3 regions of the Streptomyces sp. A18 genome follow, and region 3 is predicted to be linked to each of the others. Evidence: riboswitches for the same ligand, from Rfam matches in the RefSeq annotation. Region 3 holds a riboswitch; each other region holds the start of a gene.
What was found. A riboswitch is a leader RNA that binds a small molecule or an ion and turns the genes downstream of it on or off. The one in region 3 is predicted to bind cyclic di-AMP.

Region 1: it holds a riboswitch for cyclic di-AMP, as region 3 does, so the genes downstream of both, AC5P1C_RS02195 (M23 family metallopeptidase) here and AC5P1C_RS10410 (transglycosylase SLT domain-containing protein) in region 3, are expected to answer to the same signal.
Region 2: it holds a riboswitch for cyclic di-AMP, as region 3 does, so the genes downstream of both, AC5P1C_RS09250 (transglycosylase family protein) here and AC5P1C_RS10410 (transglycosylase SLT domain-containing protein) in region 3, are expected to answer to the same signal.

Annotation. Positions count from the first base shown of each region.
Region 1 is NZ_JBWLKL010000001.1:478,436-485,981, forward strand. It holds gene AC5P1C_RS02170 (alkaline phosphatase family protein) at 1-240, opposite strand, end outside; gene AC5P1C_RS02175 (DUF5998 family protein) at 240-836, opposite strand; gene AC5P1C_RS02180 (bifunctional acetate--CoA ligase family protein/GNAT family N-acetyltransferase) at 879-3,764, opposite strand; gene AC5P1C_RS02185 (HPr family phosphocarrier protein) at 3,979-4,260, shown strand; gene AC5P1C_RS02190 (GntR family transcriptional regulator) at 4,509-5,222, opposite strand; gene AC5P1C_RS02195 (M23 family metallopeptidase) at 5,429-6,232, opposite strand; cyclic di-AMP (ydaO/yuaA leader) riboswitch at 6,245-6,408, opposite strand; gene AC5P1C_RS02200 (M16 family metallopeptidase) at 6,710-7,546, opposite strand, start outside.
Region 2 is NZ_JBWLKL010000004.1:266,422-273,967, forward strand. It holds gene AC5P1C_RS09240 (cytochrome P450 family protein) at 1-628, shown strand, start outside; gene AC5P1C_RS09245 (LysM peptidoglycan-binding domain-containing protein) at 792-1,817, shown strand; cyclic di-AMP (ydaO/yuaA leader) riboswitch at 2,000-2,191, shown strand; gene AC5P1C_RS09250 (transglycosylase family protein) at 2,195-2,905, shown strand; gene eno (phosphopyruvate hydratase) at 3,246-4,532, shown strand; gene AC5P1C_RS09260 (FtsB family cell division protein) at 4,665-5,144, shown strand; gene AC5P1C_RS09265 (DUF501 domain-containing protein) at 5,200-5,736, shown strand; gene AC5P1C_RS09270 (Ppx/GppA phosphatase family protein) at 5,733-6,659, shown strand; gene AC5P1C_RS09275 (NAD(P)/FAD-dependent oxidoreductase) at 7,058-7,546, shown strand, end outside.
Region 3 is NZ_JBWLKL010000005.1:49,337-56,882, forward strand. It holds gene AC5P1C_RS10380 (HutD/Ves family protein) at 292-894, opposite strand; gene AC5P1C_RS10385 (SRPBCC family protein) at 1,000-1,485, opposite strand; gene AC5P1C_RS10390 (class I SAM-dependent methyltransferase) at 1,618-2,265, opposite strand; gene AC5P1C_RS10395 (rodlin) at 2,350-2,724, opposite strand; gene AC5P1C_RS10400 (hypothetical protein) at 2,963-3,154, shown strand; gene AC5P1C_RS10405 (inositol monophosphatase family protein) at 3,257-4,057, shown strand; cyclic di-AMP (ydaO/yuaA leader) riboswitch at 4,555-4,711, shown strand; gene AC5P1C_RS10410 (transglycosylase SLT domain-containing protein) at 4,714-5,478, shown strand; gene AC5P1C_RS10415 (non-ribosomal peptide synthetase) at 5,938-7,546, shown strand, end outside.

The sequences.
Region 1 (7,546 bases), on a different contig from region 3:
GGTCAGGAAGGGCGCGTCGGCCGGATGGGCACGGAGCTGCTCCCAGCCGAGGCCGTCGATCAGGAACACGCAGTTCCGGTCGGCCGGCGCGAGTTCCGGGATGACGGGCGAGAAGCCCTCGACGCCCTGGTGGGAGACGAGCGTGGGCAGCAGGTCGGCGAGCGAGCCCACGCCGTACTCGGGCAGGGGCGCGGAGTCGAGGGAGAGCGGCTCTACGTCGTCCCACGCGGGCAGGGACATCAGCGGGCGGTCTCCGCGGTCGCCTCGGACAGCGCCTGTGCGAAGACCAGGGTCTGGCGCACGGTGTCCGGGCCGTCGCCCGCCTCGCTGACGCGGAGGCTGAGGTCGTCGGCGGTGGAGCTGCCGGTGTAGCCGTGGTCCGCCTCGCAGTTGGGGTCGCCGCAGGCGGCGGGCTCCAGGTCGATGCGCGACACGGCGCCCCAGCCGATGGTCAGGACGACCTCGCGGGGCAGCGAGCCCGGGACGTACTTCTCGGGGTTGGCGACGACGCGGCTGACGACAACCGACGAGATCCGGCCGATTTTCACGGACTCCGTGGAGGTCGTCGCGTACGGCGTCGGAGAGGTGCTGTCCGCCGCCTGCTCGTCGGTGTGGCTGACGATGAAGCGGGTGCCGGTCAGGACGAGGACCGTCACGTGCCGGCGCACTTCGTTCGCGTCGAACGTGGTCTCCTGGTGGACCAGGTACGACCCGATGGGCTCGCCGCCGATCGCGGCCTCCACCGCCTCGGCCACGAGGGCCGGGTAGTAGCCGCTGCGCTCGATCGCCGCGCGCAGCCCCTGGGTCGTCGTACCGGTCTTTGCCATGCCGTCCATCCTACGACCCGTCGGAGGGCACACGGTGCCCCACTGGCCGCCTCAGTACCCGGGCAGGGCTCGCGGACCGAGGTCGCTGCGGGCCGGCGGGGGCGCGAGGCGCACGGATGCGCCGAGCACGGAGAGGCCGTGCTCGGCGACGACCACGGGCTCCAGGGACACGGCGACCACCTCGGGGTGATCGTCCACGAGACGCGACACCCGCTGGAGCAGCTCCTCCAGGGCCGGGGTGTCCACGGGGGCCGAGCCGCGCCAGCCGAAGAGGAGCGGGGCGGTCCGGATGGACCTGACCAGGGAACCCGCGTCCCGGTCGGTCACCGGGACCAGCCGGTGCCCGGTGTCGCCGAGCAGCTCGGACGCGGCGCCGGCGAGGGAGAACGAGAGCACTGCTCCGGCCGCCGGGTCGATGACCGCGCGGACGACGGTGTCGACGCCACGGGGTGCCATCGCCTGCACGGCGGGCCGCAGCTCGGCGGGCTTGCCGAAGGCGTGGGTCAATTCGGCGTAGGCGCGGCGCAGTTGCTCCTCGTCCGCGAGGTCGAGCCGTACGCCGCCGAGGTCTGCGCGGTGACGCAGGTGCGGGGCGGTGGTCTTGAGGGCCACGGGGTAGCCGAGCGCGCGGGCGGCCGCCACGGCCTCGTCCGGGTCGGGCGCGGGCCGGGCGTCCCGTACGTCGATGCCGTAGCGCCCCAGCAGTTCGCGGGCGTCGTCCTGGGCGAGGGTGGCGCCGCGCGGGTCGCCCTGCTCGGCGAGGAGCTCACCGATCCGCCGGGCGGCACCGCTCTCGTCGATGTCCTCGTACTCGTGGACCTTGCCCGGCTCCCTGGCCTCGCGCCGCCACTGGGCATACTTCACGGCTTCGGCGAGGGCCCGGACGGCACGCTCGGCGGCGGGGTAGGCGGGGATGCGGTCCGCCGCCGGTGCCGCCGTGGGCCCACCCTCTGTGGCCGCCGCTGCTGTGGGCAGGCGTCCCGCAGGGCGATGGGGGCCTCCCCCGCTCGAACGAAGTCGAGAGCTTGGGGAAGGGTGGGCACAGCCCCCGCTGCCGGGCGCAGGCGCAGTGGCGTCAGGGCGAGTCCGGGTAGCGGCGGCCAACGCTTCGGCGAGGCCGCCGAGTTCTACGTGGACCACGGCTACGGGCTTCGCGGGGCAGCCGGCAGCCGCCGCGTGCAGCTCGCCGGCCAGCGTCTCCGGGGACGCCGTGATCCCGTCCTCCCCCACCCAGGGAATCGCCGTCACGATCACCGCGTCACAGGAGTCGTCCGACAACGCCTCGGCAAGCGCCGCCCTGAAGTCCGCGGGAGTGGCCCCCGTGGTGAGATCCCGCGGCGGCATCGGCCGCAGTCCATCGGCCACACACGCGTCGTACGTAAGAAGCCCGAGCGACTCGGAGTTGCCGAGGATGGCGACCCGCGGCCCCGAGGGCAACGGCTGCCCCGCGAGCAGCAGCCCCGCATCCACCATCTCGGTGACCGTGTCGACCCGGATGACCCCCGCCTGGCGCAGCAGCGCCGACACCGTGGCGTGCGGAAGCCGTGTGGCCTGCACCGCGTGCCCCGTGGGCGCGATCCCGCTGTGTTTCGCCCCCTGCACCACGACCAGTGGCTTCGCCGTCGCCGCGCGTCGCGCGAGCCGCGTGAACTTGCGCGGGTTGCCGATGGACTCGAGGTACATCAGGGCGACATCGGTGTCCGGGTCCTCGTACCAGTACTGGAGCACGTCATTGCCGGACACATCGGCACGGTTGCCCGCGCTCACGAAGGTCGAAAGGCCCGCACCGCGCCGGTGCAGCCCGGAGAGCAGCGCGATGCCGATCGCGCCGGACTGGGTGAAGAGGCCGATCCTGCCGCGCTCGGGAGGATGCGGGGCGAGGGACGCGTTGAGCCGCACGTCCGGCGCCGTATTGATGACCCCGAAGGCGTTCGGGCCGAGGATGCGCGTGCCGTACGACCGTGCCTGGCGCACCAGTTCGCGCTGCCGCTCACGGCCCTCGGGGCCACTCTCCGCGTACCCGGCGGAGATCACCACAAGGCCGAGCACCCCGAGCTCGCCGCACTCGGCCACGGCCCGTGGCACACGCTCGGCGGGCACGGTCACGACGGCCAGCTCGACGGGCGCGTCGATGTCCCGCACCGAGCGGTAGGCGGGCACCCCGTCGACCTCGGCGCCGTCCTCGAACGCGCTGTTCACCGCGTAGAGCCGTCCCGTGAAGCCCGCCTCGCGCAGATTGCGCAGGACACTGCGGCCCACGCCGCCCGGCGTACGCCCGACGCCGATCACGGCGACCGACTTCGGAGTGAGAAGCCGCTGCACGGACCGTGCCTCGGCGCGCTGCTCACGAGCACGCTGCACGGCGAGCGAGCGGTCGGTCGGCTCCAGATCGAATTCGAGACGTACGACGCCGTCCTCGAAGCTGCGCTTCTGCTGGTAGCCCGCATCCGTGAACACCTTGATCATCTTGGTGTTGGCGGGCAGGACCTCGGCGGCGAAGCGGCGGATGCCGCGCTCCCTGGCGACGGCGGCGATGTGTTCGAGGAGGGTCGACGCCACGCCCCTGCCCTGGTGGGCGTCCTGTACGAGGAAGGCGACCTCGGCCTCGTCGGCGGGCGCGCTCGCCGACATCCCGCGCTCGTCGATGCGGTCGAACCGCACGGTGGCGATGAACTCGCCGCCCACGGTGGCCGCGAGGCCCACCCGGTCCACCTGGTCGTGGTGGGTGAAGCGGTGCACGTCCTTGGCGGACAGGCGGGGGTAGGGCGCGAAGAAGCGGTAGTACTTCGACTCGTCCGAGACCTGCTCGTAGAAGCTGACCAGGCGGTCGGCGTCCTCAGCCGTGATGGGCCTGATCCGGGCGGTGCCTCCGTCACGCAGGACGACGTCGGCTTCCCAGTGGGAGGGGTATGCGTGCCGGTCCGACGGGGTCTGCATGGGGCCAGGGTACGGGTCGCGGGGGCGCCTTGGCCGGGGCAGGCTAGGAGTCGTCGACGGGCCGGGACGTAAGACCCCCCTGGCGCGAGGACGTACGGTCGAAGGGCACGGACCAACCGTCGACCAGGGTGCGGACCGACGTCCGGCGGAGCACCCATGACGGCATGAGACACTGGTCTAGACAAGTGTGAGACACCTGGAAGGGCAGCAACACATGGCTGAGCGCCGCGTCAACGTCGGCTGGGCCGAGGGCCTTCACGCCCGACCCGCCTCCATCTTCGTCCGCGCGGCCACCGCCGCCGGCGTCCCCGTGACGATCGCCAAGGCTGACGGCAACCCCGTGAACGCCGCCTCCATGCTCGCGGTGCTCGGCCTGGGCGCGCAGGGCGGCGAGGAGATCGTGCTCGCCTCCGACGCCGAGGGCGCGGACGCCGCTCTCGACCGTCTGGCGAAGCTGGTCGCGGACGGCCTCGAGGAGCTCCCCGAGACCGTCTGAGACCGCCTGAGACCGGGCTGAGACCGTCTGGTCGAAGACTGGAACTCATGCGCCGAAGGGCCCGCCCGAAATTGGGGCGGGCCCTTCGGCGTTCCTGTGTCCGTTCACTGAATATCGACATCGGGCTCGACATAGGGCTCGACTTGGAATCGACATCGGACGCGACACAGGACACTGAATTCGGGCAGCGGAAATAACCCCCCGCCCAATAGCCACCGAATAGCACTTCTTTGTATACGGCGCCTCTGTTAATGCCGGAGGCCCACCGTGTTTACGGGATGTTGCGAATCCCTCACACGATCACGGCCCCGCCCCCGCTCGCCCCGCCCGCCCTGCGGAGGGAAGCGCAGCCGGTGCGCGGCCGTCGCCCGCTCCGTGTGGGCCGCGGTGAGCGACCTCGCCCGCTCCGCGTCCCCGCGAGCGACCGCGTCGACGATCGCGGCGTGCTCCGCCCAGGACTCCGCGGGAGCGGCCGAGGCCTCGACGACGTACATCCAGGCGATCTTGTGCCGGAGCTGGGTGAGCAGCGCCGTGAGCCCCTGACTGCCGGACGACTGGGCGAGCGTCTCGTGGAACCAGCCGCCCAGCGAGCGCAGATCCTCGCTCTGACCGCGCCTGGAGCGCTCCTGGCCGAGCCTGACGAGGCCGCGCAGGACCTTCAGGTGCGCCTCCGTGCGGCGCTGCGCGGCGCGGGCCGCGCCCAGCGGCTCCAGGAGCATGCGGACCTCCAGGAGGTCGGCCGCCTCCTGCTCGGTCGGCTCGGCGACACACGCGCCCGCGTGCCGGCGCGTGACGACGAAGCCCTCGGCCTCCAGGGTGCGCAGGGCCTCGCGCACGGGGACGCGGGAGACTCCATAACGGCGCGCGAGCAGTTCCTCGGTGAGCCGGCCACCCCGCTCGTAGACACCGGAGACGATGTCGTCCCGGATGGCCGTGCATACCGAGTGCGCGGGAATGCGCATGACCTGACCTCCGCCTTAATCCCCGCGAAACGCGGTCGATCGACGCCTGTTCAGTGACTCTATTGCAGAACGACTGAATTTCCGACGGTCGGCCGAAATCCATGGATACTTTTGGCCAAAGGCGGTGCGGGAACGGCGAAAGCCCCGGCTCTCGACGAGCCGGGGCTTTCGGTGAATCGGGTGCGCGTCGCGCGAAACGCCTGGGATCAGACGTTGACGCCGTGCGAGCGGAGGTACGAGACGGGGTCGATGTCCGTGCCGTAATCCTCGCCGGTGCGGGCCTCGAAGTGGAGGTGCGGGCCGCTGGAGTTGCCGGTGGAGCCGGAGAGGCCTATCTGCTGGCCCGGAGTGACCGCCTGGCCGACGGTGACGCTGAGAGACGACATGTGGCCGTACTGGGTGTACGTACCGTCGTTCATCTTGATGACCACGTTGTTGCCGTAGGCGCCGCCCCAGCCGGCCTCGACGACCGTGCCGGAGCCGACCGCGTGGACCGTGGTGCCGGACGCCGCGTGGAAGTCGACGCCGGTGTGGCTGCCGGAGGACCACATGGCGCCGCCGGTCTGGTAGCCCGTGGAGATGGACGAGCCGGAGATCGGGGAGACGTAGCTGTTGAGGCGCTTGCGCTCGGCCTCGCGAGCGGCACGCTCCTTGGCCTCGCGCTCCTTCTTGGCCTTGGCCTTCGCCTCGGCCTCGGCCTTGCGCTTGGCTTCTTCGGCCTTCTTCTTGGCGGCCTCTTCGGCCTTCTTGGCGGCCGCGGCGGCGTCGGCGGCCTGCTGCTGGGCCGTGGCCTGCGCGTCGATGCTCTCGGCGAGCGAGTCACCCACGGAGACGGCCTGGGTCAGGCCGGTGTGCTGCGGAGCCGGTGCTTCGTCGGCGGCGAGCGCCGGAGCGGCCAGGCCTCCGATGACACCGGTGGTGGTGAGGGCTGCGACGCCCGCCACGTTCGCGGTCGTACGCGTGAGGCGGCTCGGGCGACGGTGCTTCCCGGTGGCACGGGTGAACGCCATGAAGCGGCTGATCCTTTCCTTCCTTCTCGCCTACCGGGTTAGCTGACGGGTTCGGAGCAGGAAGGTCTCCTACGAGTCCCTCACCTCTCGGCAAGGTTCCCGATTCACCCCAAGGGGACATGTGGGTCCCCGGCTCCCCTGGCTCGCGCCGTACGGGGACTCGGCGATGACTGTCCGGTGCCGCGGGTGCGGCGTACTGCATGACGAACAGCCGGACCAGACGCTAAGCGGGGCATCTTTCAAACGACAAACGGATCAGAGCTTTTGTAGCGCACGCCACAGGTCAGACACGTAACCTCCATAGCAATTCGGACATATGAGGACCCCGGTGACTTTTTCCAGCCACCGGGGTCCCGATATGTCCTGACTGTCACTCAGCTCGCGACGGCCGCTCGACTCTCAGCGGTCACTCGGCCCGCAGCGGTCTCAGCTCCAGCCCTCTCAGCTCCAGCCGTCTCCAGTCGCCTCAGCTCCTACTCAGCCCGTGACGACACTCACTTCACCGATGCCGAGCGCCCTGACGGGCTCCTCGATCTGCGCGGCGTCACCGACGAGCACCGTCACGAGCCGGTCCCCGGGGAAGGCGCTCACCACGGCTGCGGTGGCCTCCACGGTGCCGGTCGCGGCCAACTGGCGGTACAGCTGCGCCTGGAAGTCGTCCGGCAGGTGCTGCTCGACCTGATCGGCGAGCGTGGCCGCTACGGACGCCGCCATCTCGTACTTGAGCGGGGCGACGCCCACCAGGTTCTGGACGGCGACATCACGCTCGGCGTCCGTGAGGCCCTCGGCGGCGAGGGTGCGCAGGACCTTCCACAGGTCGTCGAGCGCCGGGCCCGTGGACTCCGTGTCCACGGAGCCGCTGATGGCGAGCATCGCGGCGCCCGTGCCATCCGGAGCGGAGCGCAGGACCTGGGCGAACGCCCGCACACCATAGGTGTAGCCCTTTTCCTCACGCAGGACGCGGTCCAGACGCGAGGTGAGGGTGCCGCCCAGGCAGTACGTGCCGAGCACCTGAGCGGGCCACACGCGGTCGTGACGGTCCGGTCCCACGCGGCCGATGAGCAGCTGCGTCTGGACGGCGCCGGGGCGGTCCACGATGACGACACGCCCGGTGTCGTCGGCGGTCATCGGGGGCACGGGGCGCGGCTCGGCCGTGCCACCCGTCCAGGCGCCGATGGTGTCGGCGAGGACGGCGTCCAGGTCGACGCCGGTCAGGTCGCCCACGACGACGGCCGTCGCCGTGGCCGGACGCACGTGCTTCTCGTAGAAGGTGCGCACCGCGGCCGAGTCGATGGCCGTGACCGTCTCCTCGGT
Region 2 (7,546 bases), on a different contig from region 3:
CGGCGACGACCTCATCTCCGGGCTCATCCGCGCCTCCGACCACGGCGAGCACCTCACCGAGAACGAAGCCGCCGCCATGGCCTTCATCCTTCTCTTCGCCGGGTTCGAGACCACCGTCAATCTCATCGGCAACGGGACGTACGCCCTCCTCACCCACCCCGAGCAGCGCGAGCGGCTCCAGGAATCGCTCAAGGACGGCGGCGACACCGGTCTTCTGGAGACCGGACTCGAAGAGCTGCTCCGCTTCGACGGGCCCGTCGAGCTCGCCACGTGGCGGTTCGCCACCGAGCCGCTGACGATCGGAGGGGAGGAGATCGCCACCGGAGACCCCGTCCTCGTCGTCCTCGCCGCCGCCGACCGTGACCCGGAACGCTTCGCCCGGCCGGACACGCTCGACCTCTCCCGCCGCGACAACCAACACCTCGGCTACGGCCATGGCATTCATTACTGTCTCGGTGCGCCGCTCGCCCGGCTCGAGGGCCAGGCCGCCCTCGCGACCCTCCTGCGGCGCCTCCCTGACCTGCGCCTCGCGGTGGAACCTGGTGATTTGAGATGGCGCGGCGGGCTCATCATGCGCGGACTCCGCACGCTCCCCGTGGAGTTCGCACCCGCACAGCGGAGCAAATAGCCGGGGTGTGGGGCGCCTTGTGGCTGACGGGTCGTCAAGACTGTGACTTTCACGTGATCTCCCCTGCATCGACTTGTAACAAGCGTTCGAGTGCCGCTACGTTCACCGACGACTCGGCATCCCGTGCCGCAGTCGTCGCTCCAGTCACGCGAAAGGCAACCGCATGCTCTCCGGCAATGGTCGTCACCGACGCCCCCGCCAGGCCCCGGCCCTGATCGTCGCGGCAGGAGTCGCAGGATCGGCCATCGCCATCCCGCTGCTCGGCGCGACCAGCGCGAGCGCGGCGGACACCGCCACGTGGGACAAGCTCGCGGAGTGTGAGAGCGGCGGATCCTGGAGCGCGGACGCGGGCAACGGGTACTACGGCGGACTCCAGTTCTCGCAGCAGGTCTGGGAGGAGTACGGCGGCCTCGACTTCGCGCCGAGCGCCGACCTGGCCAGCCGCTCGCAGCAGATATCCGTCGCCGAGAAGGTTCTTGACGACCAGGGCACCGACGCCTGGCCGAGCTGCGCGCCCATCGCCGGCCTCACCGAGGACGGCGCCGCCGCCGACGTCGACCCCGGCGCTCCGATCACGACGATTCCTTCCGAGGAGCCGACGGACGCGACCGAGCCCGGTGACGGTGAGTCGACCGAGTCGGGTGAGCCGACCGAGTCGGGTGAGCCGACCGAGTCGGGTGAGCCGAGTGCGTCGCCCAGCGAGTCGGCCGATCCCTCGGACGGCACCAAGTCCTCCGAGAAGCCCGATGCCGACGACCAGGCCGACGACGAGGCGCGAGACAAGAATCACGACGAGTCGGGCAAGCCGGACGACTCGGCCGACTCCGGTGACACCACCGACTCGCCCGACTCGGACAAGTCCGGGCAGGACGACGCCACTTCCCCCACCCCCACCCCTTCCGCCGGTGAGGGCGAAGGCCGTCACCGCGGCGACAGCGCGGACGACAAGCCCTCCGACGGCGCCTCTCGCGAGGGCTCGGGCCGGCACGCCTCCCGTGGCGACGAGCGTCAGCAGGACGGCGCCGACGGGACGTACACGGTCCGCTCGGGAGACAGCCTCTGGGGCATCGCCGACGACCTCGACGTGAAGGGTGGGTGGGCCGAGCTGTACGAGGAGAACGAGAAGTCCGTCGGCTCCGACCCCGATCTCATCCTGCCCGGTCAGAGCCTCGATTTGGGCGAAAAGTAGGGGTAGTTGGCGAGTCGTTTTGCGCTTGATGTCCCAATTGGCGCAAGTGAGAGATGGGTCTCAGAAGCCCTGATCGTCTTTGAGTTTCGGCCGATCGCATGACTACGGTCGTGACCGCTCGCCACAGCGGGCCCCGCCGGTCGGTACGCCGAGTCCTGCCAACGGCCGTTCGGGAACAGTCGTCGCGTAATGCGCCGTAGGCAGGAGCGGGGGAACCAAGGTTTCCGCCGGGCCCGGCCGTTGAGCATCGCGAGAGCGATGCGGAGAGACGGACGGGATCGGCTAGGGGTTAAGCCGCGCTCAGGAAGCGCGGCCGGGCAACTTCATCGGCCCGAACCCGACAGCTCACCTCGCAGGCGTCGGTGAGGGGATCACTCATGCTGTTTTCCAGCAAGGGCAAGCACCGCCGCCCGTCCAAGGCCACCCGCGTCGCCACGCTCGCCGGCGTCACCGGTGTCGCAGTCGCCGCCCCGCTGATGGCGGCCGGCTCGGCCTCCGCCGCGACCAACTCCGAGTGGGACGCCGTCGCGCAGTGCGAGTCCGGCGGCAACTGGTCCATCAACACCGGCAACGGCTACACGGGCGGCCTGCAGTTCTCGTCGTCCACGTGGGCGGCGTACGGCGGCACGAAGTACGCGCCCACCGCCGACAAGGCCTCCAAGGCCCAGCAGATAGAGATCGGCGAGAAGGTCCTCGCGGGCCAGGGCAAGGGTGCCTGGCCGAGCTGCGGCGTCGGCCTGTCGAGCGCCTCCAACGAGGGTGGCGGTGCGCAGGAGAGCGCCCCGCAGCAGACCCAGGAGCAGCAGCAGCCGCAGAGCAAGCCCAGCGCCCAGACCGAGCAGCCGCAGCAGGCCGCTCCCAAGGCCGAGGCCCCCAAGACCGAGTCGAAGAAGACCGTCGAGACCCCGACCGGCAAGAAGGTCAAGAAGGGCGACGGCGAGTACAAGGTCAAGAAGGGTGACACCCTTTCCAAGATCGCCGAGGCCAAGGACGTCAAGGGCGGCTGGCACAAGGTGTACAAGCTCAACGGCGACATCATCGACAACGCCGACATGATCTACCCGGGCCAGCAGCTCCACCTGAGCTAGTTCTGGCGGGGCGCCTCGCGGTCTTGTTCGTCTGCGGGTGCTTCGTGGCTGGTCGCGCCCACGCGGCGGAGCCGCATATGTCACAGCCCCGCGCCCCTTCGGGGCGCTACCCCGTCCCCACGGGTCCACCCCGCCCCGGTGCGCGTATCCCCCGTACGCACCGGGGCGGGGTCCGTTTGTCCCCACACGGACCCCACTGCTTTGTTCCGTTCGGAAACATTTTGCTCTCGGTTTGTCCACAGGGCGGTCGGTCGGCTGGCTCTTGTCCGGGAGCCGGTTAGGCTCGTGTCCGCGAGGCCAACGCCCCGCGTACCGCGTCACATCCCAGAAGGAGATGCTCGTGCCGTCCATCGACGTCGTCGTAGCCCGGGAAATCCTGGACTCCCGAGGCAACCCCACGGTCGAGGTCGAGGTCGGCCTCGACGACGGCAGCACGGGTCGTGCCGCCGTTCCGTCCGGTGCGTCCACCGGTGCTTTCGAGGCCATCGAACTCCGTGACGGTGACCCCAACCGTTACCAGGGCAAGGGCGTGGAGAAGGCCGTCCTCGCCGTCATCGAGCAGATCGGCCCGGAGCTCGTCGGGTACGACGCGACCGAGCAGCGCCTGATCGACCAGGCGATGTTCGACCTCGACGCCACCGACAACAAGGGCTCGCTCGGCGCCAACGCCATCCTCGGCGTCTCGCTCGCCGTCGCGCACGCCGCGTCCGAGGCCAGCGACCTGCCGCTGTTCCGCTACCTGGGCGGTCCGAACGCGCACCTGCTGCCCGTCCCGATGATGAACATCCTGAACGGCGGGTCGCACGCCGACTCGAACGTCGACATCCAGGAGTTCATGATCGCGCCGATCGGCGCCGAGTCGTTCTCCGAGGCCCTGCGCTGGGGCACCGAGGTCTACCACACGCTGAAGAAGGTCCTGAAGGACAAGGGCCTGTCCACCGGCCTGGGCGACGAGGGCGGCTTCGCCCCGAACCTGGACTCCAACCGCGCCGCGCTCGACCTCATCCTCGAGGCCATCAAGCAGGCCGGTTACGTCCCCGGTGAGCAGATCGCGCTCGCGCTCGACGTCGCCGCGTCCGAGTTCTACAAGGACGGCTCGTACGCGTTCGAGGGCAAGTCCCGCTCGGCCGCCGAGATGACCGAGTACTACGAGGAGCTCGTCGCCTCGTACCCCCTCGTCTCCATCGAGGACCCGCTGTTCGAGGACGACTGGGCCGGCTGGAACGTCATCACCGAGAAGCTCGGCGACAAGGTCCAGCTCGTGGGCGACGACCTGTTCGTCACCAACCCCGAGCGCCTGGCCCGTGGCATCGAGGAGAAGTCGGCCAACGCCCTTCTGGTGAAGGTCAACCAGATCGGCTCGCTGACCGAGACCCTGGACGCCGTCGAGATGGCCCAGCGCAGCGGCTTCAAGTGCATGATGTCCCACCGCTCCGGCGAGACCGAGGACGTCACCATCGCCGACCTCGCCGTCGCCACCAACTGCGGCCAGATCAAGACCGGCGCCCCGGCCCGCTCCGAGCGCGTCGCCAAGTACAACCAGCTCCTGCGCATCGAGGAGATCCTGGACGACGCCGCGGTCTACGCCGGTCGTTCGGCGTTCCCCCGGTTCCGCTTCGCGGACTGATAAGCACAGCAAGGGCTGAGCCGCTTCCCGGGCCCCGGCTCGGGCTGCGGCGCCTGAGGAGTTACCTACGTCCCCGTACTCGGTCCCGTACCGTGTGCGGGGACGTACGTACGTATCGGGGAGGCGGCACACATGGCCGTGAAGGACCGCGACCGGTTCTCCACCGCGACCAGGCTGCGGCTGCTCGGCGAGCAGACCGCGGAGCGTGTCTACCGCTCCCAGACCAAGCGCCAGGCACGCCGCTCCCGGCTCACGGGACGCGCGGCGCTCCTGGCGCTCGTGCTCTGCTCGCTGGTCGTCGCGCTCGCCTACCCGATAAGGCAGTACGTCTCCCAGCGCGCCGAGATCGCGGACCAGCGCAAGGAGCAGGCCGAGCGCCGCGAGAACGTCGAGAAGCTGCGGGACGAGAAGGCCCGCTGGCGGGACGACGCGTACGCGGAGCAGCGCATCCGGGACCGGCTGCACTATGTGATGCCGGGCGAGACCGGGTACACGGTGGTCGACCCCGAAGCGGCGAAGAAGCAGCGCACCGACCAGGGCGCGGCCGCCAGGCCCTGGTACTCGAACGTCTGGGACGGCGTCGACAAGGCCGACCGCCCGGCCGACGACTGAGCACCGCCCTCCCCCTGCCCGACAGAACTTCTACGGAACCGATCGAAAGACAGGCATGGAAACGCCCCCGCCGACCACCCCGCGCACCGAGCCCACCGACGCCGACGTCGAGGCCTTCAAGCAGCAGCTCGGCCGTCCGCCGCGCGGCCTGCGGGCCATCGCCCACCGCTGCCCCTGCGGGCAGCCGGACGTCGTCGAGACGGCGCCGCGCCTTCCGGACGGGACGCCGTTCCCGACGACGTACTACCTGACGTGCCCGCGAGCGGCTTCCGCTATCGGCACCCTTGAGGCCAACGGCGTCATGAAGGAGATGTCGGAGCGGCTGCAGACGGACCCCGAGCTGGCCGCCGCGTACCGCGCCGCGCACGAGGACTACATCGCGCGCCGCGACGCCATCGAGGTCCTGGAGGGCTTCCCGAGCGCGGGCGGCATGCCGGACCGCGTGAAGTGCCTGCACGTCCTGGTCGGCCACTCCCTGGCCGCGGGCCCCGGCGTGAACCCCCTGGGCGACGAGGCGATCGCGATGCTCCCGGAGTGGTGGGCCAAGGGGCCGTGCGTCACGCCGTGCGCCGATCAGGAGCCCGCGAAGTGACCCGCGTCGCCGCGATCGACTGCGGTACGAACTCGATTCGCCTGCTGGTGGCGGACGCGGACCCGCAGACCGGCGAACTGGTCGACCTTGACCGGCGGATGACGATCGTCCGCCTCGGGCAAGGGGTGGACAAGACGGGCCGCCTCGCCCCCGAGGCGCTCGACCGCACCTTCGCGGCGTGCCGCGAGTACGCCGAGGTCATCAAGCGCCACGGCGCGGAGCGCATCCGTTTCGTGGCGACCTCCGCGTCCCGCGACGCCGAGAACCGCGACGACTTCGTACGCGGCGTCCTGGACATCCTCGGCGTCGAGCCGGAGGTCATCAGCGGTGACCAGGAGGCCGAGTTCTCCTTCACGGGCGCGACGAAGGAGCTGAAGGGGAGCGACCACCTCGCCAAGCCCTACCTCGTCGTCGACATCGGCGGCGGCTCCACGGAGTTCGTCGTGGGCGACGACCACGTACGCGCCGCCCGCTCCGTCGACATCGGCTGTGTACGCCTGACGGAGCGGCACATCCGCTCCGACCCGCCCGCGCCCGCCGAACTCGACGCCGTCCGCGCCGACATCGAGGCCGCACTCGACCTCGCCGAGCGGACGGTGCCGATCCGCGATGCGGGCACCCTGGTCGGCCTCGCGGGCTCGGTGACCACGGTCTCCGCGATCGCGCTCGGCCTCGACGCGTACGACTCCGCGGCGATCCACCACTCCCGCGTCTCGTACGAGCAGGTCGCCGAGATCGTCGGACGCCTGAGCCGTGCCACGCACGACGAGCGGGCCGCGATTCCGGTGATGCATCCGGGGCGTGTGGATGTGATCGTCTCGGGCGCGCTCGTGCTCCTTTCGATCATGGATCGGACCGGGGCGCGGGAAGTCGTCGTCAGTGAGCACGACATCCTCGACGGCATCGGCTGGTCCATCGCCTGAGCGCGTCATGTAGCGTCCGAGCGGCCGTCGAGGGGCCTGGAGGGCCCCTCGACGACATGCCGTCGGGAAACTTCGTGAAGTTCTTCACAAGGAAATCGCGTCAGTTGGACGATGTTCAGGGGTTCCGGCCCCCTGAAAGTGACCCCACAGGGCGCCGCGACCCACGACAGTGAAGGTTCGCGAGTGTGTCCGGAGTGTGAACCGGGCGGGTGGTCCACTGGCCCTCGGAGGCCAGAGCGGCAGCTCACAAGGGGTGCACAACGTCCCGGGTCATCGCGTGGTTCCCCTGGGGCGCTATGGCCTGTGTCACGTGGGCGGCGAAGTGTAGCAGAGGGGCTACCCATGCTTGTGAAGGGGCGCACGAGCGACCCCCGTCGGGCAGGTGGATACTCGATGGCATGAGCACCACGGAGCGTCCCAGGATCCTCGTAGTAGGCGGTGGGTACGTAGGCCTGTACGCAGCTCGGCGCATCCTCAAGAAGATGCGCTACGGAGAGGCGACCGTCACGGTCGTCGACCCCCGGTCGTACATGACCTACCAGCCCTTCCTCCCCGAAGCCGCAGCCGGCAGCATTTCGCCTCGGCACGTCGTCGTCCCGCTGCGACGCGTGCTGCCCAAGGCGGAAGTTCTGACCGGCCGGGTCACCACCATCGATCAGGACCGGAAGGTAGCCACCATCGCCCCCCTCGTGGGCGAGGCGTACGAGCTGCCCTTCGACTACCTGGTCATCGCGATGGGCGCGGTCTCCCGCACCTTCCCGATCCCCGGCCTCGCCGAGCAGGGCATCGGCATGAAGGGCATCGAGGAGGCCATCGGCCTGCGGAACCACGTGCTTGAGCAGCTGGACAAGGCCGACTCCACGACGGACGAGGATGTCCGCCGCAAG
Region 3 (7,546 bases):
TGCCGTGCTGGGCGCTTTACAACGTTGGAAAACTGAGGTGTACGCGTGCTCTACGTGCTCTACAACGTGGGAAACAGGGGCAGTTGGCATCTCAGCACCGAGTGACGGGATTGTCCAGAGGGAGGGATGGGGCCAGCCGACCCCGGCAATCCGTCCCCTCACCGGCCCGCGGTTGGCAGGCGGGCCGGCGGGTTCCCGCGGCCGTCGTGCGGACACGAGCCGGGACACGAGCCGGAGCGGAGGTCTACGACGCGGCCGCGCATGAGGTGCTCGGCGGGGTGGACGGCCCTCTCAGCGTGCCGCGGTGATCCTGATCTCCGCCACCGTGCCGTCGCCCCGCAGTGTCAGCATCCCCGCACCTTCATGACGTACACAGTCCAGACGGCCGAGCGCGGTCTCCGCCCCGTCCGGTCCGCCGACAGCGATCCCCTCGGTGGTGGCCATCACGAGCAGCGTCTCGCCCGCGGCACACGCCATCTCCGTCCCCTGAGCGGCAGCGACGGTGGCAATCCGCACCTGTGCCGTCGCCCGGCCTCTGCGGGTCATCACATTCATGTCGCGCACCGCACCCGACTCCAGCCGACAGTCCGTCGCCGCATCGCCGGAGAAGGCAAAGGGGCTCAACGGCTCTACCGGGTGCGGGGCCCCGTCCACGGTCAGCACCATGCCTTCGCCCTCGACCAGGGTGATCACACGGTCGACCCCCGGGAACGGAGAGAAGGGGCCGCCCGCGTCCACGTCCGCGACACTCACCCGCCAGTCGAAGCCGTCAGCGCGTTGCGCCGAGGCCAGGGGCTCTCGCACATCGCCGGACGCGACCTCGCGGGTCAAGCCGCCGCCGTTCTTCCACGGCATGCTGTCGTATTCGTTCCAGCGCAGAACGTCTCCGCCCATCCGACGCCGCCTCCTTCTTCCCGTGCTTCCAGTCGTGGGCCGATGAGCGCGTGCAGGCGCGTGATCACCGACTCCGGAGGCAGCCTAATCCGTAGGCGTGGACGTTCAGGAGCCGGCGGCCGGGGCGGCGAGCTTGGCCAGATGGTGCAGCGAGTTGGTGAGATGCTCGGGGCCGAACGGCGGGAACTGGAGGTAATCCCGGATGTACCGCGGCACCGCCGACCAGTCGTAGGTGAGCGTGACGGCGGTCTCGGACGGACCGAGCGGCGCTAGGTCGTAACGCCAGAACCAGCCGCCGAACTCCAGGCGACCGTCCTCCTTCTCCTCCCCCGTCATCCAGCCGATGGCGCGCGGCGGGTCGAGCACCTGGACCTTGTTGGCCACCCGGTAGTCACCGTCCGGATGGTTGGCGTGATACATGTCCATCCGGAAAACCTGCCCCACCTCACTCAGCGGTGCCCGGTCGGCGGCTTCCTGGACCCAGCCGGTGCCGTCGATTGAGGCATGCGTCGTCGGGTCCGCCAGCACCGCGAACACCCTCGCGGCGGACGCGGCGACAGTCAGGGTTGCCCTCACGTTGTCCTCAGCCACGGTGTGCACGCTCCATGCCGTCTCGTCTCGGCCTCCCGCAGGTGCGGAAGGAAACGTTCCTGATCTGTAGACGCGGCAGCCAGGCGAAACTCATCGGTTGTGTACGGAAGCGCGGTGGCCAGCCCGGCCCGCCTAGGCTTTACGGGCGAGCAGGTGAATCGCCTGGAACTGCCGCCGGTCTGTGGGCTGAGGCTCGCGGACCATCCGGGCCACCTCGTCCAAGCCGGACTTGCGCAGCAGCGCGGCGAGGTGATCAGGCCACCACCGGTAGGCCGGCGCGACCGAGTGATCGAAGACCTGCGTCGGGTGCGACGGGTCATCGTTCGCCGAAAAGCCGAGCAGCAAGTGACCGCCGGGTGCCAGCACACGATGGAACTCGGTCAGGATGGCGGGAAGTTCCTCAGGCGGAGTGTGGATGATGGACCAACGTGAGAGTACGCCGCCCAGCTCGCCGTCGGCGATGTCCAACGCGGCCATCGAGCCCACGTCGAACTTCAGGCCCGGATAGGCCTGTCGAGCCAACTCGATCATCGTGGAGGAGGCATCAACGCCGGAGGCCGAAAGCCCCAACTCGGCGAGATACGCGGTGATATGGCCGGGCCCGCACCCCAGGTCCGCGACCCGGCCGTCCCCACTCGCACTGACGGATTCGGCGAAGGCACCCAAGATCGCGCGATCCAGGGGAGCCTCGCGCAGCGAGTCTCGGAACAGATCCGCGTAGGTGTGGGCGGCGGCGTCGTATCCATCGCGGGTGGCACTGAGGGCATCGTGTTCGACCATGCCAGCGACACTAGTTGCTGACGCCGAAGCGAGCCGAGGGAAGCCGGATGCTCAGGCCCTCTGCAGCGCTCTGCGGGCGTCAGCTCAGTGGTTGTTCACGCCGTTGCCCGACAGCGCCGGGATGTCGTTGAGGATGTGCGACAGCGGCTCGTCCTGCTTGGCCTGCGTGGAGTTGTCGGCACACTGCTGGTTCTGCGGGGCCGAGAGGACCGGGATGTCCTGGACCGCGACCGGCACGAGGATGCCGACGAGGGCGCCCACGTTCGCCTTGACGGGAACACCTGCACACAGCTTGTTCAACGAGCCCTCGACCAGGCTCGCCTGCGGACTCTGATTCCCCGCGGTGGCGCTGTTGCCGAACGTCTGCTCGGCACCGTTGCCGCTGAGCGAGGTGGTGCCGGTGTCGTCGCCGATGGCGGCCGCTCTGGCCGGCGCCGCCGGCCAGAGCGGCGGCAGCAAGCCCCAGGGCGAGGGGGAGATTACGGGTACGCATTGCACTCCAGAACGGATAGTCGCTTGCCAGAAGCGTCAGTACATCCATCGATGCCCCCAAGTGTGATCAATTCGCCCGTTAGCGGAGTGCCGGCGTAGCGATGCTGACGACTGGCCGCCGTCCTTGTCCGGATCATCACGGCACCGCACTGTCCCTGGAACCCGCGCGAGGGGTAGCCAGTGCCCCAACGGATAGGGTCGAGGCATGTCGTCCGACCTCCCCCAGACTCTGGCCATGGCGTTCCTGGAATCCCAGGAGATAACCACGACGGACTGCCGCCGATGCGGCACCGAGGTGTCGGGCGTCAACGGCCGCTACGCCTGCGGGGTGTGCGGGTGGGTCAACAACTGGACTGAGGGCCACAACGAACTGCCCAGCGGCGACAACCACTCATAGCGCTGCGCCACAGCGGTCGAGCGGGACGATGAGTGCGGAGACCCGGCACCTGTCGGCTGGCTCAGCGCACGGAGCGGGCATTGCCCCGATACTCTGCACCGCATGATCAACTCGAGTCCGGGGCTTGACGATACCGAGGTCGCGATAGCCGCGGCGCTCGCCGGCGCGCAGGCCGTGCACACCAGGTACGGGCAGCGGCACACCCGCATCGACAAGGGTGCCGGGGACTTCGCCACTGACGCCGATGTGGCTGCCGAGGAGGCGATCCTCGGCGTCATCCGTGCGGCGCGGCCCGAGGACGCGGTGCACGGCGAGGAGGGCGGGCAGCGAGGTGCGGCTGACGCGGCCCGCCAGTGGCTCGTGGACCCCTTGTGCGGCACGCTCAACTACGCCGTCGGCAACATGCTGGTGGCCGTCAACGTGGCCCTGCGCCATGGCCCGGCCGCGGTGGCCGATCCGTTCAGCGGCGAGGTCTTCTTCACCGACGGTGCGACCGGTTGGGTTCGGCGCGACGGGAGCGACACGTTGCTGGCGCCGACGGCCGGCACCCAGCTGGTCGACGTGAACCTTGATCCGCCTTTTCCGAGCGCGCCGGGATTCCGGGCCGTGAACCTGCTCGCCCACCCTGATTTCGTCGAACGGTTCCGGCCGCGGGTGGTGTCCACGTCGCTGGCGCTGGCCTGGGTCGCCGCCGGCAAGCGCGCCGCGTACGTCACCGACGGCGGTGACCTGACCGCCAGCCTGCACTTCGCCGCCGGCATCGCCCTGTGCCGGGCCGTCGGCTGCGTCGTCTCCGGAGTCGACGGCGCTCCGATCGGACACGCAGGCCGCGGGCTCGTGGCGGCTGCGGACGCCGAGACTCACGGGATGCTGTTGTCGATGATCCAGGGTCGGCGCGGCTAGTCGGCGCAGATAGCGGTGCAACCTGGTTGGGATCAGCCCCTGACCGGGGCGTTCTCACCGGGATCGACCCAACGCAGCCAGTGCTGGAGCAACGCTCGCCCATCGTGATGCGTCGACACCACCCAGTGTCCGTCTTCTGACGAAACCAACCTTCTTCGCATCATTGATGGCTTATATAAATTGCTGTCTGTATTGCGGGATACTCATGCGGAATAGCGCGCTCTGGCAGGCCGTCGATCCGCATTCCACCCGCACTCCAATCCGTGAAATGGGTCACAGGGGCAACGAGTGCGGCTCCGGGAGTCGCCGAGCGTACTTCCGTTCCACGCAAAGAAAGTTGGGCTTTTCGATCAAAGGGTGCGAGAGCTTTCGATCACCACGGACAAGAGGTGCGCATTCCCTATGTGAATTCTGGTCTTGTTTCGGCCGCACTTTCTCGCCTAACGTCACCGTCAATCCGGATGGAACGCCGAATCCTGCCGCTGTCCGGAATCCCTTCCACTCACACACTCACGCACGGCAGGAGCGGGGGACCCAGGTAAGCCGCCGATCCGGAATCCGGAACGGCTCGGGGTGAAGTCGCATTCACAGTGTGGCCGGACATCTCCCGTCCGAACCCGACAGCTCACCTCGTAGGCGACGGAGAGGAATTCGTCATGCCTGCAAAGGGTAAGCACCGCCGCCCCAAGTCCAGCTCCCTCACCCGGGGCATCGCCGCCGCAAGCACCGGCGGGGCCGTGCTCGCACTCCCGATGCTCGGCGCTACCGCCGCCAGTGCGGCGCAGCCTGCCGCAGCCGCCAAGCCCGCCGCCGCCCCGAAGACCTACGTCGTCACCGCGGGCGACTCCCTCTCCAAGATCGCCCGAGAGCACTCGCTGAGCGGCGGCTGGAAGAAGCTGTACGAGGACAACCGCAGCGCTCTCGGCGACGACCCGCGGCTGATCCACCCCGGTCTCAAGCTCACCCTCGGTAAGAAGGCCCCGGCCCAGGCCGCGGAGAAGTCGGACGCCTCCAGGACGTCCGCCGAGCGGGCGGACCGCTCCGAGCGCGGGAACGCGGCGGCCGCCGAGCCCGCCGCCGCCCCGGCGAAGAAGACGTACACCAATGACCTCGACGGCTGGATCAAGGAGTCGCTCGACATCATGGCCCAGCGTGGCATCCCCGGCTCGTACGAGGGCATCCACCGCAACATCATGCGCGAGTCCTCCGGCAACCCGCTTGCCACCAACAACTGGGACTCCAACGCTGCCGCCGGTACCCCGTCCAAGGGTCTGCTGCAGGTCATCGGCCCCACGTTCGACGCCTACCACGTGCCCGGCACGTCGTTGGACAGCTTCGACCCCATCGCCAATATCACGGCCGCCTGCAATTACGCGGCGGACCGGTACGGGTCGATCGACAACGTGAACGGCCCGTACTAAACCGCATTCAGTACCCTCCGCTGTAAGCCCCGGCACGCCATGTGTCCGGGGCTTCGGCCTTTTCTGGGACGAATTCCTCGCGTGCAAATCAGTACCGAACTCGTCAGCAACGGGACAGAGTATTGAGGTGCCGTCATATAGCCCCTGAGGGCGGGCAGTTCGCGAGGCCCCGGATCTCGGGGAGTTGTCGGAAGCCGCCTGCCGTGTATGTCGCGACCGCGGGGACGTCCCGCACCCCGGATTCCGTCCGGTGCCGACGGGACAGCGCACGCTTCGCCGTGCGTGCAACAACCGGAACTTGACTCCAACTTGAGGCGGGCTGCCGAGCAGGCGGAGAAATCGGTCCGTAGGGTGCGCTGTCCGGCATCGTCGGTGGATGTCCCCACCGCCGGTCCCGGCTGCAGTCCTGCGCAGGGGGCGTCTCGCTTTTGCCCCCACTAGATGGGAGTGCGGTTCTCCGTGGCTACCTCTCTGAACGAACTCGGCCGCTTCGCCTCGTCGCACTGGTCCGGCTCGGATGAGCCGGGAGACCCCCGGTCCGTTGGTGACTCGGTGGAGTTTCACCTCGACCGCGACCTCCTGCGCATGGTCGAGGAGTTGGCCGACGAGCGTGACACCACGGCGACTTTGGTGCTGCAGGCGGCGTTCACGGTCCTGCTGCACCGCCTCGGCGTGCCGTCAGTGATTCCGGCGGGCGACGAGTCGTCGTTCGCCGCGCTGGTGACGCGTATGCGGGATCGGGTCGCGAGCCCGATGCCCTCTGAGGACTCCCACTCCGGGCTCGGCCCTCTGTCTGTCGCCCCCGGAGAAGCCCTCGGAGAAGGGCTGGTCGGCACAATCCGGTACGACGGTGACATGTACGGCCGGGCGGCTGCTGAGTCGCTCGCGGAGCGGTTCGTGCAGATCATTCGCCAGGTGGTGGCGGATCCCGGCCTGCGGAGCGGAGCGGCCGGGGTGTCGCCGGCGCCAGTTGGTCGGCGCGAGATCGAGATGTGGGAGCGTCGGTACCCGGGTTTCGCTGAGGTGTGGCCACTGACGGCGCTGCAAGAGGGGCTGCTCTTCCACACGCTCCTCGACGACGCGTCGCAGGGGACCTACCAGATGCAGTTCGTCATCGCGCTGCGCGGACCGGTGGCGGCCAAGCGCATGCGGGCGGCAGGGCAGGCACTGCTCGACCGGTACGCGAATCTGCGGACGGCATTCGTGCCGGGATCCGGCGGGGAATCGGTGCAGGTGGTCGTCGACGGGGTGGAGCTGCCGTGGCGTGAGGTGGACCTGGCGGCCGTAGGGACGCAGACGGAGATCGCCGCGGGCGCGGCTGTGCCGGGTCCGGCGGTCGCCGCCTTCCTCGCACAGGACTTGCGCAGCCACTTCGATGTGACGGAGCCGCCGTTGCTGCGAATGGCGCTGGTGAAGGTGGGCGCCGAGCGCTTCGAGTTGGCACTGACGGCACATCATCTGCTGTTCGACGGTGGATCGCTGCCGCTCCTTGTGCAGGATCTTCTCCACCTCTACGCGGCTGCCGGGGACGCTTCCGCGCTGCCGCCCGTGGCCGAGTACCGGGACTTCCTGGTGTGGTCGTCAGGGCAGGACCGGGAAGCGGCGGCTCGTGTGTGGGCCGAGGAGCTTGCGGGGGTGGAAGACCCGACCCTGCTGGCTCCAGTGATCGAGGCCCGCTCCGGATCCGGATCCGAAGCGAGCGGGGACGCGTCCGCAGGGGTCAGTGAAGTCGAAGTCCCCCTGACCTCGGCCGAAGCGCGTCGACTTCACCTGCACGCCGCCGAGTTGCATGTGCCGTTGGACACCGTCGTACAGGGCGCCTGGGCGCTGCTCCTCGCCGGGCTCACCGGGCAGCGGGACGTGGTGTTCGGGACTACCGTGCCCGGACGTCCGCAAGCGGTGCCCGGCGTGGCCTCGATGGCCGGGTTGTTCGTCAACACGCTCCCGGTGCGGGTCCGGCTCACACCCGCAGACACCGTGGCCGATCTGCTGCGTGGCATGCGGCAGCGGCAGGAGGCGCTCTCCGGCCACTACTGCGGCCTCGCCGACATCCATCGGGCCACGGGCA